Regions from separate parts of the Gemmatirosa kalamazoonensis genome, predicted to be linked through region 2. Evidence: riboswitches for the same ligand, from Rfam matches in the RefSeq annotation. Region 2 holds a riboswitch; the other holds the start of a gene.

Region 1 (3,407 bases), 200 kb from region 2:
CCGACGAGCGCGTGGATCTCGCCGGCCTCCACCTCGAGCGACGCGTCGCCGTTGGCCTGCACGGGCCCGAACGCCTTCGCGACGCCGGACACCCTGATCGAAAGTGCCATCAGCGTTCGGTGGGGACCTTGATGTAGCCGGCCACGATGGAGTCGCGAATGGTGCCGAGGCGCGCGCGCACCGCGTCGGGGATGAGCGCGCGGTTGTTCGCGTCGTAGATGTAGCCGACGCCGTTCTCCTTCAGCCCGAGCTGCAGGATCCCGCCGCGGAACGTGCCGTTCTTCACGGCGGCGATCGCGTCGTACACGGCGGCGTCGACGCCCTTCACCATCGACGTGAGGATGAACCCCGGCGCCTCCGAGTACTGATCGGCGTCCACGCCGATGGCGAGCTTGCCCGTCGCGCGCGCCGCCTCGAACACGCCGAGCCCCGTGGACCCCGACGCGTGGAAGATGACGTTCGCGCCCGACTGGTACTGGCTCAGCGCCAGCTCCTTGCCGCGCCCGGGGTTGCGGAACGCCTCCGGGGTCACGCCGGCGTACTGCGCGATCACCTGGCAGTCGGGGCAGACGTGCAGCACGCCGGCCCGGTAACCCGCCTCGAACTTGTGGATGAGCGGGATGTCCATGCCGCCGACGAAGCCCACCTTCTTCGACTTCCCGACGAGCGCCGCGAGCGCGCCGACGAGGTAGGACCCCTGCTCCTCGCGGAACTTCAGCGCCTCGAGGTTCGGGGGCGGGAGGACGGGGTTCCCCGCCGAGTCGGTGGCGACCGCGTAGTCGACCCCGGCGAAGCGGACGTTCGGGTACTCCTTCGCGAGCTGGGTCAGGTCGTCGGTGAAGATGAACCCGACCCCGATCACGAGGTCCATCCCTTCCGCGGCGAGCAGCCGGAGCCCGGCCTCGCGGTCCGAGCCCTCGCCCGGCTCGATGAACCGGATGCGCGCGCCGAGGTCCTTCGCGGCCCGCTCCGCCCCGATGTACGCGCCGTCGTTGAACGACTTGTCGCCGCGCCCACCGACGTCGAACACGATGCCGACGTCGAGCCCTTCCGAGCCGGGAGGCTCGGCCGCCCCGGTCGGGTGCGCGAAGAGCAGCGCGACGTGCACGAGCAGCAGCGCGCCGATGACGAGCAGAAGCTTACGCATGGAGGTGCCGAAGAATAGTGCCGGCGCTCGGGCGAGGGGACCGGCCCGAACCGACCCTTGCGCGCCAATATGACGATCTCGACATTGGGCCACGGTTCAGCTCGCAAGAGCCGAGCTGGACCGTGCAGTCGAAGTAGCAGCGGAAACGTTCCGATCGAAAGGGCACCCCGGTCGTGAGGCCGGCTCGCAATGCCTGGGGTCTCGCCGGGGGCGAGACGGCCCGGCTGCCGAATCGGGTCGCACGACGGATCCCCGGGCCGCCGCGCCCGGGCCACCCCTTTCGGAGAACCTCATGCCCTTCCGCCCCCGCCGGTCGGCGTTCGCGCCGCTGGCGTCGTTCCTCGTCGCCGCAGCTGCCGTCCTCGCGGTCGCCTGCGACAGCGGTCGCTCCATCGAGCCCGCGGCCACCGCTCTCGGCCCGACCGCCAAGCCGAGCGCCACGTACATCCTGCCGGTCGGCTGCAACGCCATCACGACGAACTGCGGCGTCGTGACGTCCAATACCGGACCGGAGAGCGAGATCCTCAAGGTCTGCAAGATGTACCCGGCCGGCGTGAGCGGGCCCGCCGTGACCATGCACGTCGTCATCAAGCCGGGCAACGCGCTGCGGTTCGGCAGCCTTTCCGACTTCCTCGTCGAGGTCCAGCCGAACAGCTGCGTCAAGGTCTGGCAGAACGGGGAAGACATCGGCCCGAACCCAGACCTCGCGTCCGTGACCGAGGTCGTGCCGAATGGCTACGCCGCCTCCTTCAGCTACGTCACCGTGAAGCGGAATGGGCTGCGGGGTGACCCGGCGAGCCACGACTCGACGATCGCCGCCCCGATCACCGGCACCGGCAACTCGGTGACCGGGCTCGTGATCGGTGGCCCGTACCGCCCCGGGGCGGTCGTCGTCTTCACGAACACGCCGCTCGTCGCGGCGCTCGGCGACTTCGTCTGGAACGACGCGAACGCGAACGGGATCCAGGATGCGGGCGAGGCCGGGATCGCCGGCGTGACGGTGACCGCCGTCGGGCCGAGCGGCACGCTCACCACGACCACCGACGCCGTCGGCCACTACGCGTTCACCGGGCTGACCCCGGGGAGCTACACCGTCAGCGTCACCGCGCCGGGTGGCTACGCCGCGTCGCCGACGGGGCAGGGGAGCGACCCGTCGACGGACAGCAACGTGAGCGGCGCCTCCGTCACGCTCGCCGCGGGCGCGACGGACAACACGATCGACTTCGGCTTCTACCAGCCCGGCGCGATCGGCGACTTCGTGTGGAACGACCTGAACGCGAACGGCGTCCAGGACGCCGGCGAGCCGGGGATCCCGGGCGTCACGCTGACGTTGAAGCGTGGCAGCACCACGCTCGGCACGACGACGACGGACGCGAGCGGCAAGTACGCGTTCTCGAGCCTCGCCCCGGGCACGTACAGCGTCGTTCCCTCGGCGCCGGCCGGCTACAACGTCTCCGCGACCGATCAGGGCGCGAACGACGCCGTGGACAGCGACGCGAGCGGCGTGTCGGTGGTCGTGGTGAGCGGCACGACGAACAACGACCAGGACTTCGGCTACTACCAGCTCGGCTCCGTCGGCGACTTCGTCTGGAACGATCTGAACAAGAACGGCGTGCAGGACATGGGTGAGCCGGGGATCCCGGGCGTCACGGTGACGCTCGCGAAGGGCGCCGTCACGCAGACGACGACGACCGACGCGAACGGCAAGTACCTGTTCGCGAACCTCGCCGCCGGCACGTACACGGTGACGGTGAGCGGCACGCCGATCGGCTACGTCGCGTCGCCGACCGACGCGGGCTCGAACGACGCGCTGGACAGCGACGGCAGCGGCGTGTCGGTCGCCGTCGCCGGGACGCAGAACCTCACGATCGACTTCGGCTTGTACGAGAAGACCGGCGGCGCGGCGTGCACGTACACGCAGGGCTACTGGAAGACCCACGAGGACAAGTGGCCCGCGCCGTACTCGCCGACCGCGCCGTGGATGACGCCGCAGAAGCAGGTCACCGGCCTGACGTGGGACGGCCTGTTCGACATCGCGCCGAAGGGCGGCAACTCGTACGTCCAGCTCGCGCACCAGTGGATGGCCGCGAAGCTGAACCGCGCGAACGGCGCCCCGGTGAGCCCGTCGGTGCTCTCGACGCTGAACGCCGCCGAGGCGTGGCTGCTCGCGAACACGCCGACGAACGGCGCACTGCCGTCGATCAAGAACGCGCAGGCCGACGCGTGGATGGACGCGCTGGACACGTTCAACAACGGCCAG
Region 2 (3,407 bases):
ACGTACCCGTTGAGGTAGTCGGCAGCGGCGGCGGTCGCGTGATACCAGTACGTGGGATTACCGCTGCGCTGCCACGCCTGATACAGGATGTACGCGCGGTCGTAGCCCGCCGTCCGGCCGCAGTCGAACTTGGGCCCGCACGCCGACCAGTCGGCGGCCTCGAGGCGCGCGTAGTCGCTCTCGTACTGCGGCGCGAGCGACATCGGCGTCAAGCTCTTCGCCGCGTACGTGACACCGGTCCAACGCGTGGACACGAGGTACGTGGCGTCCGTCGGGAGCGCGGCCGCCGCCGGAACCTGCTTCGCGGGGCGCGCCGCGAGGTCGGGCTGCGTGCGAGAGCCGCCGCCGACGACGAGCGTCGCCGCGATGGGCGCCGCGTTCGGGATGTTGTAGTCGAACTGCACGAACAGCGCGCGGAGCGAGCCGTCGCTGTGCCGGCCGTACAGCGGCCGCACATATACACGCTGCTCGACACCGTTCACGACGACGTGCACCTGCGCGAGGTTCGCCACGGTGACCATCCCGCGCGTGAGCGGGATGCCGTTCGAGACCATCACCGGGCCGCTGCCGCCGTCAAAGCGCTGGACCGCGAGCGTCACCTGCGTGCCCATGGGGAGGGCCGCCGCGGTGACCGTCACCGGCACGGTCGCCTTTACGGTGCCGGCGGTGGCGACGACGTTCGCGGTGCCGGCGGCGACGCCCGTCACGCGGCCATCGCTGGCCACGGTCGCGACGTTAGGCGCGCTGCTCGACCACGTGACGGTCGTGCCGGCGACGGCAGTGCCGTTCGCGGCGAGCGTCGACGCGACGAGGAGCTGCGAGCTGCCCGCCTGCACGGTGAGCTTCGCCGGCGACACCGTGACGGTCGCTACGACCGGCGTGCTCGTGGACGTGCCGGTCGGCGCCGTCGGCGTGCTCGCCGTCGTCGTGGGCGAGGTGGTGGTGGTCGTGGTCGTGGAGGTCGAAGTCGACGACGTCGTCGACGACGTCGACGCCGTGCCGACTTCCACCGGCACCGAGACCGTTAGGCCGTCGCACGAGACCTTCACCGTCGTGGTCCCGTTCGCGACGCCCTTCACGACGCCGGCCGAGGTGACGGTGGCGATCGCCGTCTTCAGCGCGCTGTACGAGAACGTGCGGCCCGTGATCGCCTTGCCCTGCGCATCGACGGGCGTCGGCGTGAGCTGCGTCGTGCCGCCGACGGCGACCTTCGCGGTCGTCGGCGAGACCTTGAGCGCGACGGTGTTGCCGGCCACGGCGTCGACGACGTTGAGCACGACGCCCGTCTGCGCTCCGAGCGTGTCGTTGCGCTGGCGGACGACAATCGACACCTGGCCGGGCTTGAGCGCGCGCGCGAGGCCCGTGGAGTCGATGGTCGCGACGTCGGCGCGCGACGAGGACCAGACGAACGCGGGGACGGGCGTGATCTGCTGCCCGCTCGGATTTAGGGCGAGGGCGACGTAACGGAAGCTCTTGCCCACGACGAGGCGCGTGGTGCTGGCGGAGAGGCCGAGCCATTTGACGGTCGCGCCGGTACCGGACTCGCGATTCGGAGCCTGCGGGACCAGATCGGAGGGCGCGGTGGACGGGGAGTCGCAGGCGCCGACCAGAACCAACAGCGACGCCGCCGCGGCCCAGGTGCCCCGCGGGGCACGAGGGAGGGTGGGGGACATCTAGTACTCCGGGGTGGATCGTTTGGCGGCTCGACTGGCGTGGCACGCTGGAGCGAGTCCGGCGTGCGGTAGCCTCGTAGCTTTGCGTCCCCGGTTTTCACCGGGTTTGCCGTTGTCAGCCGATCTCCGTCACCAGGAGATCCGACCTACGTTGCGCGCGGCGGCGGGAAGGCGGCGGGAGGTGGGACGTACCGATGATGCCGGGCCGTCCGCGCGCATCCAACAGACGAGAGACGCGTGACGGGAGTCACGCGTACACCGTCACGACTCTCGTGAAATTGCCGTTAGGCGGTCGACGTGCTCCAGCAGCGTGACCGCCTGTCGTCGGCGGCTGAAGCGTCCATCGGCGCCGACGGCGACGGGGCGCTCACCGTTGCGGTACTGCAACACATGACGACGAATGACCTGCGCGATTCCCGCAACGTCGTCGGGCGCCACGACATCGGCGCTGGAGCCCTCGAGCACGAGCGCCGTGGCGCTGTCGCGACGCGCGAGCGCGAGCAGCCACGCATCGTACGTCGCGTACTCGAATACCTTCGACGGCACGGCGGTCTCGGTATCCTGCGGGAGCGACACGAGCAGCGACGCGCTCGCGAGCAGCCGCGCCGCCGCCGAGCGCGGGCCCGGCGGGTGATAGCGCACGAACGGCTCGACGCCCTCCTGTTGCGCGAGCGCAACGACCGGCGGCGACAACACGTCGACCGGGCCCATGAGCTCCAGGCCGAACTCCGCGGGCGTGAGCCCGAGCTCCGCGATCACCTGCGCGGAGGCGCGGAACAGCAGCCGCGGGTCGCGGTCGAAGTAGATTGCGCCGGTGTACGCGACCAGGAAGCGTGGATCGCGCGCGACGCTCGGACGATCCTCCGCGTCGCTGCCGTTCATCACGGTGACGATGCGATCGGCGCGCCTTGGGTACGCGGCGCGCATCGCACGCGCCGCGAGCTCGGTGTTGCAGACGATGAGCGCCGCGTCGTCCATCACGCGCCGCTCGAACTGCTCCGTGACGCGAAAGTACGTGGGGCTCGCGAGGCCGACCGCGACGCGCTCCCCGAGGAGCCACGGATCGCGCATGTCGACGACGTGCGGCAGCCTGGCGCGCCGGGCGATCCGGCGCGCCGCCACATGCGCGAAGTGCGGCGGTCCGGACGACACCACCACGTGGTGACGCGCGTCGAGCAGCCGACTGCCTAACGCAGTCGCGGTCGACGCCCAGCGCAGCTCGCCGCCGATCCACTGCAGCGACGTGACGTTGCGGAACAGCTCCCGCGACGACAGGCGGAGGCGGCGCGCCTCGTCGCGCGCGACGCTGCCCGGCGTGCCGCCGCCCGGCGCCCGCGCGCCGTCAGGCATGGCGCCGGCCGCCGCCCCCACCGCGCGGCCGCGCGGCCGCGCGGGAACGCGCAGGCCCCGGGTCACGCGCAGGAGCGCGTCGAGCGCGCGCAAGCCGACCGCCCTCGAGTGCGGCACGCCGAAGAGCCGCATGCCAGGCGGCAGATCGCGCAGTCGCGCGACATCCGTGTCGTCGAGGGTCGCCGGGTCGTTGCACACGACGTCGGTGCCCCACCCCCACTCGGCCGCCACCTGTGACATCTTCTGCCAGCGGAGCCCGCCCACCGTCGTCGATGGCGGGAAGTGCGGGCTCACGAGAAGGATGCGCCGGGCGAACGGCGACGGCGGCTCCGCGGTGTGGTGGAACGGCACCGGCGCGTCGTCGCTCCTCGCCGCGCTCATCGC

The links. Region 2 has a riboswitch for cyclic di-GMP ahead of J421_RS12410 (Ig-like domain-containing protein). Riboswitches for the same ligand answer to the same signal wherever they lie in the genome.
Region 1: another riboswitch for cyclic di-GMP. It lies ahead of J421_RS11580 (SdrD B-like domain-containing protein); the one in region 2 lies ahead of J421_RS12410 (Ig-like domain-containing protein).

Annotation. Positions count from the first base shown of each region.
Region 1 is NZ_CP007128.1:2,688,467-2,691,873, forward strand. Features, by position in the region: gene J421_RS11570 (ABC transporter ATP-binding protein) at 1-110, opposite strand, end outside; gene J421_RS11575 (BMP family lipoprotein) at 110-1,147, opposite strand; cyclic di-GMP riboswitch class I at 1,299-1,379, shown strand; gene J421_RS11580 (SdrD B-like domain-containing protein) at 1,440-3,407, shown strand, end outside.
Region 2 is NZ_CP007128.1:2,889,524-2,892,930, reverse strand. Features, by position in the region: gene J421_RS12410 (Ig-like domain-containing protein) at 1-1,673, opposite strand, end outside; cyclic di-GMP riboswitch class I at 1,695-1,794, opposite strand; gene J421_RS12405 (glycosyltransferase) at 1,935-3,404, opposite strand; gene wecB (non-hydrolyzing UDP-N-acetylglucosamine 2-epimerase) at 3,401-3,407, opposite strand, start outside.